DNA from 3 places in the Halopseudomonas sp. T1L2 genome. Region 1 is predicted to be linked to each of the others. Evidence: predicted binding sites of a transcription regulator. Region 1 holds the regulator's gene; each other region holds the start of a gene.
What was found. The regulator FliA, encoded in region 1, starts transcription of late flagellar genes. The targets are predictions, from matches to a motif close to CTAAAGTTTNNNNNNNNNNNGCCGNTAA.

Region 1 (4,163 bases):
GCGGCAGCCGCACTGCCATCACCATGCAGGGCGTCAAGCAACTGCTCGAATTCATCGTCGGTGATGTCACCCTCGGCAGCGGCAGGTGCCGCAGCGTCAGCCGGACCAGCCTCGGGCTCCGGCTCAGGCGCTTCTGCAGCAGGCGGCTCGCTTGTTGCCTCATCCGCCGATGCGGGCTGAGCCAGGGCGGCCAACGCATCCAGCAGAGCAGGCGCAGCAGGAGTCGGCTCCTCGCTCTCTCGCACCTGGGCAAACATGCCATTGACCGTGTCCAGAGCCTGAAGAACGACGTCCATCAACTCGGGCGTGACGGTACGTTCGCCCTTGCGCAGAATATCGAATACGTTCTCGGCGATATGGCAGCAGGCAACAAGGGCATCCAGCTGGAGAAAGCCGGCCCCGCCCTTTACGGTGTGAAAGCCGCGGAAGATAGCGTTAAGCAGATCCATGTCGTCGGGCCGGTTTTCCAGCTCGACCAACTGTTCGGACAACTGCTCGAGAATCTCGCCGGCCTCGACCAGAAAGTCCTGGAGAATCTCTTCATCCGCATCGAAACTCATGCACCCACTCCCCTCGGGCGTGTTATCGGAAGGCCACGCAATGCCGCCTTGAATTTCCATCTCGGCGCTGCGCAGTCACTCAACGTTGCTGCCAGGCAGCGACCTTGAGCAGTCAGACCGGCCGCGCGCTCAGCGTGCGGCAGTTACAGCTGACATCAGAATCCCAGGCTGGAAAGGAGGTCATCAACCTCATCCTGACCGGAAACAACGTCTTCCCTTTTATCGGCATGAATTTGCGGACCTTCACCCCTGGAGGAGGATTTTTTTCCGTCCCCGGGAGATTCACCATGATTGATGCCGGTAATGCGGTCGACCTGTCCCGCCATTCGGACCAGGTTGACCAGGCTCTCTTCGACATCATGCACAAGCGTAGTCACACGCTTGATCACCTGGCCGGTCAGATCCTGATAGTCCTGAGCCAGCAGAATATCGTTCAGATTGGTGGACAGATCCTTGCTGGTCGATTCGGTCTGCTCAAGGAACTCGCCTACCCGGCGGTAGAGGTCGCGAAACTCGTCCGCCGCCATCTCCCGGCGCTGCAGCCGCTGCCAGTCTGCCTTGAGGGCGTTCGCCTGCTGCCCCAGATCAGCGACCTTGGGGACGCTGGCCTCGACCAGATCCATGGTCCGGTTGGCCGCCTTGTCGGTCAGCTGAACCACATAGTCCAGCCGGTCAGAGGCATCGGATATCTTGGAAGTATCGTTGTCACCACCCAGCGCGTGGGTCGTGTCGATCTGAAAATTGACGATGGCATTGTGCAACGCGCGGGTGAGCTGCCCCACTTCGTGATAAAGACCACGGTCGCGTGCCTGATTGATGGCATGAATGACCAGCAACGCTTCACCGAAGTTGCCGCTCTCAAGGTGACCAACCAGCTGGTGCGCATTGTCCTTCAGCGAATGCTCGAATTCCTGAGCGGTCGCCTGGCCGGGATCCTTACTCAAAGCCATAACCTGTACCCCGGTTGATTATTATTTAGCCTGAACTCGCTCAAAGATTTTTTCGATCTTTTCTTTCAAGGCCTGAGCCGTAAACGGCTTGACCACATAGCCATTGACGCCCGCCTGCGCGGCTTCAATGATCTGATCTCGCTTGGCCTCGGCCGTTACCATCAGCACCGGCAGGTGCTTGAGCCGCTCGTCGGCCCGCACAGCGCGTAACAGGTCAATGCCGCTCATGCCGGGCATGTTCCAGTCAGTCACCAGAAAATCGAAACTGCCGCTCTGCAGCATCGGCAACGCGGTGTTGCCGTCATCGGCTTCGGCTGTGTTGGTAAACCCAAGGTCGCGCAACAGGTTCTTGATGATGCGCCTCATCGTCGAAAAATCATCAACGATGAGAATTTTCATATTCTTGTCCAAGTCGACCTCCGTACAAACCAGGGAATGTGCAGGCCTGCACCCCAAAAACCCATCGCAAATAACCAATCAAGCCATAAAAGAAGCTCTGATCAATCAGCTGGAAGCCAGCAGGCTGATCGGATGCACCCTCGAAAACGCCACCTGGACGTCCGGCCCGAAGCCACTACCTGTCGAGCAATCCGAGCATTGTCCGGATGTTGACGACAAAATCAATCATTTCGCCAGCTCATCAGCTTCGAGCGCAACCTAGCAGCACATTGACTGTGCAACTGACTGACCCTGGATTCACTGACACCCAGCACGGCGCCGATCTCCTTGAGGTTAAGCTCCTCATCATAATAAAGCGACAGCAGCAGTCGCTCGCGCTCGGGCAACGTGTCGATTGCCTCGATCAAAGCCGCTCTGAAACGCTCATCCTGCAGCCCGGACGCCGGTTCCTCGCCGCCCTGCACATCTGCCGGCGCACCCGACTCAAGCAGATCATCAAAGCTGAACAACTTGCTGCCGGCGGTATCACTGAGAATCGTATAGTACTCTTCCAGGCTCATCTCCAGCTCGGCGGCAACTTCGTGATCCTTGGCGTCACGCCCGAGCCGCGCCTCGACCGCGCGCATCGCATCACTGACCATCCGCGTATTGCGGTGTACCGAGCGTGGCGCCCAGTCGCCCTTGCGCACCTCGTCCAGCATCGCACCGCGAATGCGGATGCCGGCATAGGTTTCGAAACTGGCGCCCTTGCCGAAGTCGAATTTGCGGGAGGCTTCCAGCAGCCCGATCATACCGGCTTGCATTAGATCCTCCACCTGCACACTGGACGGCAGCCGCCCCAGCAGGTGGTAGGCAATTCGCTTTACCAGCGGCGCATACTGCTCGACGAGTCGATCCTGCTCACCGCGAGAACTCTGTGCTCGTGTATACATGCTCAATCCGCCAGCCTGTGCTGTCATAGGCCAGACCCTGTCGGTTGCACCAGACGTTCGACGAAGAACTCCAGGTGTCCTCGCGGGTTGGCCGGCAGCGGCCAGGCATCAACTTTTTGTGCAATGGCGCGAATTGCCAGCGAGGCCTTGCTGCGCGGAAAGGCTTCAAACACCGCGCGCTGCTTTTGCACTGACTTGCGCACCGCCTCATCAAACGGAACGGCTCCGACATACTGAAGTGCAACGTCAAGAAATCGATCCGTCACCTTGGCGAGCTTAGCAAACACCATGCGGCCCTCCTGCGGCGTGCCGACCATATTCGCCAGCACGCGGAATCGGGTCATCCCGTAATCACGGTTGAGCAGCTTGATCAGGGCGTAGGCATCGGTAATCGACGTTGGCTCGTCACATACCACGACGAGCACCTCCTGCGCCGCCCGCACAAAGCTGACTACCGAATCACCAATGCCGGCCGCCGTATCGACGATCAGCACGTCGATATTGTCACCGATCTCGCTGAACGCCTGAATCAGGCCGGCATGCTGCTGATGGTTGAGGCTCACCATGTTGGCGGCACCCGAGGCGGCCGGCACAATACGAACACCGCCGGGGCCGGTGACCAGAACGTCGCGCAGATCGCACTTGCCCTCCAGCACGTCGGCCAGCGTTGCCTTTGGCTTGAGCCCCAGCAGCACGTCAACGTTGGCGAGACCAAGGTCAGCGTCGAGCAGCACAACGCGCCGTCCCATCTCCGCCAGAGCAAGGCTGAGATTCACCGACACGTTGGTCTTGCCGATGCCACCCTTGCCCCCGGTGACCGCGATTACCTGAACCGGATGTTTGCTGCCCATCTGCGCTGATTACCTTAATCCTGTGAAATTGCTTAACTGGCCCGCTGGCTGTTCATCATACCGGCAAATACGTCGGCCATGGTCTGATCTGCCGGCGCATCATTACCTGCCATACTAACTGCACGACTCACCAGCTGATGCCCGACGGCGCGGCTGATATCGTCGGGAATGCGCTGGCCATCTGCCAGATAGGCTACCGGCAAACCCTGCTCCATCGCCAGCCCCAGCGATTCACCGAGCGTTGCGGCCTCGTCCACTTTCGTCAGAATGCAGCCCGACAGACCGCACGCCTTGTAAGTATGGTAGGCCGCTTTCATCACCCGGTGCTGGCTGGTCGCCGGCAGCACCAGCAGATTGCGTACCCGACGCCCCTGACTGGCCAGGGTGTCGAGCTGGCCGCGCAGGTAGGGATCGTTGGCCTGCAGGCCGGCAGTATCAATCAGAACCAGGCGCTTGCCGGCGAAATCGGCC
Region 2 (4,163 bases), 1.4 Mb from region 1:
GCGACCTGAGCTTGCTCAGGCCGCGCTATTGTAACGGCTTATGCTCAAGTTACAACCCGAATATCAGGTTTTGAAGCGACCAACCTGTTGCTGCAGGTTGGCAGCCAGGCGTGCGAGCACGTTACTGGCATCACGACTCTCCCGAGACGACTGCGCAGACTGGTTGGACAGATCACGAATGCCACTGATGTTGCGGGCGATATCTTCGGTGGTCTGACTCTGCTCCTCGCACGCAGCGGCGATCTGCGCCGCCATGTCGTTGATGCGCATGACGGAGGCGGAAGTCTCGTTCAGCGAAGATTCGGTGGTACCGGCCTTCTCGACGCTCTGTGCTGCGAGCTGGGCACCACGCTGCATGACGGCAACAGCCTGTCCGGTGCCGCTCTGCAGCTTCTGGATCATTTGCTGGATATCACGGGTGGAGTCCTGGGTACGCGCCGCCAGTGCACGGACCTCGTCGGCCACCACCGCAAAGCCGCGGCCCTGCTCTCCGGCGCGGGCGGCCTCGATGGCTGCGTTGAGCGCCAGCAGGTTGGTCTGCTCGGCAATACCCTCGATCACACTGAGCACGCCGCCAATCTTGTCGGTGTCCTGCTCCAGATTGTTGATCACACCAGCAGCCTCTTCAACATCGGCGGCCAGGCGTCGCAGATCGTTCATGGTGGCTGACACCACATCGGACGCAGAGTGCCCCTGACGGTCTGCCTCACGGGCGGCATCAGCAGTACTATGCGCGTTGTCGGCAACCTCGTGGATGGCAGCGCTCATTTCCGTCGCTGCGGTACTGACCTGATCTACCGCCATGTACTGCTCGTTGACCAGTTTCTCCTGCCCCTCGGCAATTGCACTCATCTGCTCTGCGGCCGAGGCGACCTGCAAGGTAGATTCGGCAACGTCGCGAATCAGTCCCTGCAATTGCTCCAGAAAGGCGTTGAATGCCTTGCTCAGCTGGCCCAACTCGTCGTTGGAGTGCACCACCACACGGCGGGTCAGGTCGCCCTCGCCGTCTGCAATGTCGCGAATGCGCTGCAGCAGCTCACGCAACGGGTTGGTAATCAGGCCGGGGAAAAATACGATCATCAGAAAGCATACAACTGCACCGATGGCCAGCACCACCGTCACCCGAGCATGGCTTGCAGCGACATCCGCTTCAGCTTCAGCCGCTTCCGCTTCAGCCTGCTGGTTGATCAGCTCGGTCATCTTGTTGATCAGCTCACGCGCCCGCGAAAACTGCTCATAACCCTGACCGTAGCTGCTATCACTCGCCCTGGCTGCGTCGCCGGAACGTGCCAGCCGGACGTTCTCGATTGAGGTGGCTTTCCAGACAGCAAACGCCCTGGCGAATTCATCCGCCAGCGCACGCCCTTCCGGCGTTTTGGTAGCAGCCGCGTAACGCGCAATGCGATCACTGGCCTGCTGCATGTTGTCAGTGTGCTCTGCATCCAGCCCGCTTGAGACCACGCCTTCAATAATGGCCCGCTCGGCCGCCAACGCCTGATACATGTCTCGATCGGCTTCGAGCACCACCGAGCTGCGCGGCAGCAGGTCGGTCGAGAGACGTACCAGGCGCGACTCAACCTTGGAGACAGCCCAGAATGCGGACAGTCCAAGGAGGACGAACAATGCGGCCAGAATCAGAATGGGAAGGGTCAATTTCCAGCGGAAACTCAAATCACGGAAGACACTAAGCATGGCTCTTTTTCACTCTTGTCAGCACGGCAGGCAGGACTCGAAAGGACGAGTCCGCGATAACGCCCTGGAGGCAGGCTCGGCTTGGATCATTAAACATCACACCGACAACAGCCAACGCGCGCCGTCACGCACACGTCAATTTTTTGCTTCCTGAAATGAGTATCGACCATGAGCGCTAAAGCATGAGTGCTTTTTAGTTGTTTTTCTCATAAAAAACAGGGCGCTTACAAAGAAGTCTTAGACTGGTCTCAGTTGGCACCTGTAAACAGCCAGGCGCTCATCAGCGGAATGTACAGCAGCGCGACAAGCGTGCTGAGCAGCGCGGTGCCGGCAACCTGCGCGGGATGGGTGTCGAGCAGCGTGGCTATGACAACCGTATTGGCGGCAATGGGGGTGATGGAGATCAGCATGATCGCCTGATAGACGGCGACGTCGTAGACCTGAAACAGACGGGCATCCAGCGCGCAGAATGCCAGCGCCAGCAACGGCCAACTGACGAACTTGCCCAGCAGCGCCAGCCCGGTAAAGCGCAAGTCTCCGGCCAGACCGCGGAAACTCAGAATGCTCATACCGATAATCATCATGCCGAATACGCTGTAGGCACCGCGCAGGTTATCGAACAGCGGCTCGAATGCATCCGGAATCTGCAGGCCGGCACTGTTGAGGCCAACCGCCAGAAAGAAGGCGTATAACGACGGCAGCCGCACTACCTTGAGCAGACAGTCCCGAATGCCGTAGCGCCCGCGCGCGGCCAGATAAAACCCGACGGAATTTTCGAACAGGGTGGTGCCGAGCATGCAGACGATATAAATCGCCAGCCCCTGCTCACCGAACAGCAACAGCGCAACCGGAATACCGAAGTAACCGGTATTACCGGTTCCGACCGCAAGCGGAATCATGTTGGCGCCGGCCCCTGGAAACCAGCGTTTGGCAATCTGCAAATGCGCCCAGCCGGTCAGACTGCACAGCGCGAAGGTCAGAAACGGCAGCAGGATGACTTCAGCAGACAGCGGCGCGTGCATCACCCCGGAAAACACCACCGACGGCGTCACGATATACATCATGATGCCCGCAATGTGCCTGCCGCTGGCATCCAGATAGCGGCCGGCTAGCCAGCCAAGACCAACCGTCACATAGAGCGGCAACAGTTTATAGAGTAAGGCAAGGGCGGCCAGCATGAGGGCTCCGCAGCGAACAGTCGGTGCCGCAGTCTAGCAGCCCCGACACGGCTTAGTCGGCGATCAGATACACCCGCTCGGTCAGCGAACGCATGCCCTGGCTGGCAAACACGGCGTGATCGGCCAATACATCCTTCTCTTCGAGCACCTCGATACTGCAGCCCGCGTACAGTTGCCGTACTTCGGTATCGGACACGCTGAAAGGCGGCCCGGGGCGCTGCTCCTGCGGATAATCCAGGGTCACCAGCAGCAGACGCCAGCCCGCGGGCAGCAGTGCGCGTTGATGGGCAACGTAACGCGCACGCATTTCCGGCGGCAGCGCGATCAGCGCGGCGCGATCATAAATTGCACCGATTCCCTGCAGATGCTCGGGCCGGAGTGCGAAGACATCGCCGCAATACAGCGTAAAACCGGCGCCCTCGGCTACCTCAAACTCCCCCTCCGTTTGCCATTGCAAATCCAGCCCATGCTCGTCGGAGAAACTCTCCAACGCGCTGCGCGCCAACTCAACGCCCCGAACCGGGTGCCCCTGGCTGCGCAACCAGATCAGATCAAGCGATTTACCGCATAAAGGTACCCAAACCGGAGCCTCTGCATCGACTCCGAGCTGCGGCCACCAGCGCTGCAGCAGCGGATTGGTTGACGCCTTGTGAAACCCGATTTCCCCGCGCTGCCAGCGCTCATGCCAGAATGCCGCATCCATCCTGCTTTCTCCCTACGTTGCAATGCGTTGACTATACAGCAATTTTTTTACCGCTCCGGGCCATAAACGATATAGTGAACGCGTTCCATCCACCCGCTCCGAGCTGCTCCCATGGACTATATCAACACCCTCTTTCTGATCGGTGCCGTGCTGCTCTGCTTCAGCGTGCTCGCCAGTTCGCTGTCGTCGCGTCTGGGCATCCCGCTACTGCTGATCTTCCTGATCATCGGCATGCTGGCCGGGGTGGACGGTATTGGCCGTATTCAGTTCGAGGATGCCAACACCGCCTTTCTGATCGGCAGCCTGGCATTGGCGATCATTCTGCTTGATGGCGGCATGCGCACACGGGTGGAAAACTTCCGGGTGGGGCTGTGGCCCGCCGTGTCCCTGGCCAGCCTCGGGGTGCTGATCAGCGCCGCGCTGACGGGTGCGCTTACCGCCTGGCTGCTGGAGCTGCACTGGCTGCAGGGCCTGCTGCTTGGTGCCATCGTCGGCTCCACCGACGCCGCTGCGGTGTTCTCGCTGCTGCAGGGCAAGGGGCTGAACCTGAAACAACGGGTTGGCGCAACGCTGGAGATCGAGTCGGGTTC
Region 3 (4,163 bases), 720 kb from region 1:
GGCCTGGTCCGGTGCGTTCTCCGGGGAAACAGTCCAACGCCACATGTCTTCCTCGTGCTCGGTCCAGGTATCTTCCAGCACGCCACCTTCATAGGAGATGTGCAGCAGGTTGGCATCCATCGAGTAGGGAGACTTCTTCTTGCCATGGCGCTCGATCGGAATGCCGTGTTTCTCGGCATAATCCATCAATTTTTCGCGGGACAGCAGATCCCATTCGCGCCAGGGAGCAATCACTTTCACGCCAGGCTTGAGCGCGTAGGCACCCAGCTCGAAACGAACCTGATCGTTGCCTTTGCCGGTAGCGCCGTGGGAGATGGCGTCACCACCGGTTTCGTTGGCAATTTCGATAAGCCGCTTGGCAATCAGCGGACGGGCGATAGAGGTACCCAGCAGGTACTCGCCTTCATAGACGGTGTTGGCACGGAACATCGGGAACACGAAGTCGCGGACAAACTCTTCACGCAGGTCGTCGATGTAGATTTCCTTTACGCCCATGGCCTGAGCCTTGGCGCGTGCAGGTTCCACTTCCTCACCCTGACCGAGGTCGGCGGTGAAGGTGACCACTTCGCAGTTGTAGGTTTCCTGCAGCCATTTGAGGATGACCGAGGTATCCAGACCGCCGGAATAGGCCAGGACGACTTTGTTGACTTCTGCCATTACATGCTCCCTTAAGCAAGACTGAACCGCCACCCCATAGGGAATGGGCGAAAGCGTCTATTCTAGCGCCAGAGCAGCAGGATTCACAGGGGAGAGGTCTTCGACTTTCGGGTCTTGTGCCGATTGAGCAAAGCAGATCCAAGGGCTGCGCGTCAGTCGTGCTGCAGCCGCACCATTACCCGCCGATTGGCTGCACGACCTTCGGCGGTGCGATTACTGGCAACCGGATAGCTGTCGCCGTGAAAACGCATTGTAAACAGGTTTTCGTCAACGCCCTGCTCGGTCAGGTAGTCCCGCACGGCAAGTGCGCGCTGGCGCGACAGTTCCCGGTTGTCCAGGCGGTTGCCCTGATTATCCGAGTGGCCGTCGAGAATGATACCACTGAGGCTTTCATCGGCATTTATGTACTGCAGGATGGCGTCGAGCCTGGTTTTGGCGTCGGCGCTCAGATTGCTGCCTCCGGCACCAAAGCTGATGATGCTCTGGGCTGCCTGCGACGCACTGATCGGCAGCAGGCCGCTGATGCACTGTTGAAAGTCCAGCCGCGCCTTTTGATAGCCCACACTGGAAACCACCACCCTGACTGGATCGCCCCCTACCTGGCTGCCACGCATGATGGTTGGCTGCAGGCCCGAGGCCAGTCCGGCGAGCATGCGGCCAGCCTGCTCATAGGGCGCCATCATGGTATAGGTACCCGCGCCTACCACAATTTGCCCGACCGGCTGGGCGGCCGTCCCCGGGCGCCAGGGGGGCGGATCGTTGAATACCTGGGCCGGGCCGGGGCGCATCGGGTTATCCCAGGCTTTCAATTCGAATTGCGGATGCTCTCCGGCACGCCGCACAAAGCTCGCCTCACCGTATCCTGCGACTGACTGAGTCAATCGGCAGGCAAACTGATCCCCTTCGACCTGCCATTGCACGTCTTCCATGCGGGTCTGAAAGGTCATTGCCTCGGCAGAAAACGCTAGCGCTGCCAGAACGACCAGAGGGATTCGTGTCACACGGTTCTCCGATTGCCGCCCCCTGAAAACCGGGGCGCCTGCTTCTATTGCCTGTGTCATCGGCGCGTGCGGGAAAAACTTTATCCTGCAAATCAAAAAAATGCCGGGCGTCACCTCAATCGGAATTCTGGCCCTGCACGGCGCACCCATAGCGACTGATCTGCCGGCTAACCTTGCGCACAGGCGCCCTCGGAGTGTCAAAGCCGGGTTGATTGGGTTAGCATTGCGCCATTGATCTGGACTGGAACCCCACGCATGACCGACCGCCTGACGCTAATTCGCCCGGACGACTGGCATATTCACCTGCGCGATGGCGCAGTACTGCAGCACACCGTACCGGATGCAGCTCGCGCCTTCGGCCGCGCCATCATCATGCCGAACCTGGTACCCCCGGTACGTGACGCTGAGGAAGCCGCCGGGTACCGCGAACGCATTTTGGCTGCACGCCCGGCCGGCTCCCGTTTTGAACCGCTAATGGTCCTGTACCTGACCGACAAAACCTCTCCGGAGATTGTGCGTCAGGCGCACGCCAGTGGCCTGGTGGTTGCCGCCAAGCTTTATCCGGCCGGTGCCACGACGAACTCGCAGTCTGGCGTTACCGCGCTGGAGAACATCTATCCGGCGCTGGAAGCAATGGCCGAGGTCGGCATGCTGCTGCTGGTACATGGTGAGGTCACCCATGCCGAGGTCGATATTTTTGACCGTGAGAAAGCCTTTATCGACCAGCAGCTTGTCAAACTGGTGGACCGCTTCCCGGCCCTGCGTGTGGTGTTCGAGCACATTACCACCGCTGATGCGGTGAGCTTTGTCAATCAGGCTCCAGCCAACGTTGGCGCAACCATTACTGCGCACCACCTGCTGTTTAACCGCAACCACATGCTGGTTGGCGGCATCCGTCCGCACCTGTTCTGCCTGCCGGTACTCAAGCGTCAGACTCACCAGCAGGCGCTGTGTGATGCAGTCGTATCCGGCTCCAGCAAATTCTTCCTCGGCACCGATTCGGCTCCCCATGCCCGCCATGCCAAGGAAGCCGCCTGTGGCTGTGCCGGATGCTATACCGCTCACGCGGCCATTGAGCTGTATGCAGAGGCCTTCGATGAACTCGGTGCCCTGGAGAAACTGGAAGGTTTTGCCAGCCTCCACGGCCCCGATTTTTACGGTCTGCCACGCAACACCGACACCATCACCCTAGAACGCGACAGCTGGACCGTGGCCGATCAATTGCCCTTCGGCGATCAATGTATTGTTCCACTGCGTGCCGGCGAACAGATTCGCTGGCGCCTGGTCTGACCTTCCACATCGACACAGCAAAGGATATTTCGTGAGCGAGTTCGACTTCGAAGGTGAAGAACAGGATGTCTTGCCAAGCGGCAAGGCCAAATCCCCTCTGGCCTATCGTTTCCGGGGCTTTCTCCCGGTGGTCATTGATGTTGAAACCGGCGGTTTCAATGCAGCGACCGATGCGCTTCTGGAAATCGCAGCCACCACCATCAACATGGATGAAGAAGGCATGGTCTACCCGGACCACACGACCTTCTTTCGTGTCGAGCCCTTCGAGGGTGCCAACATTGAACAGGCGGCACTGGAGTTTACCGGCATCAAGCTGGATCACCCGCTGCGCCAGGCGGTTAGCGAAGAGCATGCATTGACCGAGATTTTCAAGCACATCCGAAAGGCCGTTAAATCTGCCGGCTGCAAGCGAGCCGTTCTGGTTGGGCACAACGCTTTCTTCGATCTGGGCTTTCTCAACGCCGCAGTCGAGCGCACACAGATCAAGCGTAATCCGTTTCATCCGTTCTCCTGCTTCGATACTGCGACGCTGGGCGGCCTGGCTTACGGTCAGACAGTGCTGGCGAAAGCCTGCAGCGCTGCCGGTATCGACTTCGACGGCCGCGAGGCCCATTCGGCGCGTTATGACACCGAGAAGACAGCAGACCTGTTTTGCACCATTGTCAATCGCTGGCGCGAGATGGGTGGCTGGCCACCCGTAGAGTAATCCGCACGTAAAACCCGGCTTCAGGCCGGGTTCTCGTTTCCCCATCAGGGTTGCCCGACCGCGGCGCTGCGGTTAAGGTCCTAATGGATTTCAAATCATCCACTACACTGAACAGGTGAATGTGTTCGGCCCTGTTACAGGATCGGGCCTCGCACGCTGGCGGGCTGTTGTCTTGCAGTCGCCACAGACAATCAGAAAAAGGAGCTACATCACATGATGCGCAAATCGCTTGCCCTGCTGTTCTCAGCCACAATCGGATACGCTTCACTGGGTGCAACAACCGCGGCAGCCGAAACCTTTGTCACCATCGGTACCGGTGGTCAGACCGGTGTTTATTACGTCGTCGGTCAATCGGTCTGCCGCCTTCTCAACCGCAATTCAGCCGAACACGGCATTCGTTGCAACGCTCCCTCCAGCGGTGGTTCGGTCGCCAACGTCAACGCTATCCGTGGCGGCGAGATGAACATGGGCGTGGTGCAATCGGACATTCAGTACAAATCCTATGAAGG

Region 2: a site for FliA is predicted at 1,852-1,879, ahead of ACZ5WQ_RS01510 (methyl-accepting chemotaxis protein). Genes of this name have one in related genera too.
Region 3: a site for FliA is predicted at 1,715-1,742, ahead of ACZ5WQ_RS04670 (flagellar protein MotY). Genes of this name have one in related genera too.

Annotation. Positions count from the first base shown of each region.
Region 1 is NZ_AP040865.1:1,716,652-1,720,814, forward strand. It holds gene ACZ5WQ_RS07950 (chemotaxis protein CheA) at 1-560, opposite strand, end outside; gene ACZ5WQ_RS07955 (protein phosphatase CheZ) at 716-1,510, opposite strand; gene ACZ5WQ_RS07960 (chemotaxis response regulator CheY) at 1,532-1,909, opposite strand; gene ACZ5WQ_RS07965 (RNA polymerase sigma factor FliA) at 2,131-2,868, opposite strand; gene fleN (flagellar synthesis regulator FleN) at 2,865-3,692, opposite strand; gene flhF (flagellar biosynthesis protein FlhF) at 3,725-4,163, opposite strand, start outside.
Region 2 is NZ_AP040865.1:308,123-312,285, reverse strand. It holds gene ACZ5WQ_RS01510 (methyl-accepting chemotaxis protein) at 64-1,692, opposite strand; gene ACZ5WQ_RS01505 (AEC family transporter) at 1,941-2,870, opposite strand; gene ACZ5WQ_RS01500 (thiopurine S-methyltransferase) at 2,923-3,573, opposite strand; gene ACZ5WQ_RS01495 (potassium/proton antiporter) at 3,685-4,163, shown strand, end outside.
Region 3 is NZ_AP040865.1:994,642-998,804, reverse strand. It holds gene ACZ5WQ_RS04675 (argininosuccinate synthase) at 1-657, opposite strand, end outside; gene ACZ5WQ_RS04670 (flagellar protein MotY) at 810-1,658, opposite strand; gene pyrC (dihydroorotase) at 1,914-2,948, shown strand; gene rnt (ribonuclease T) at 3,019-3,654, shown strand; gene ACZ5WQ_RS04655 (TAXI family TRAP transporter solute-binding subunit) at 3,868-4,163, shown strand, end outside.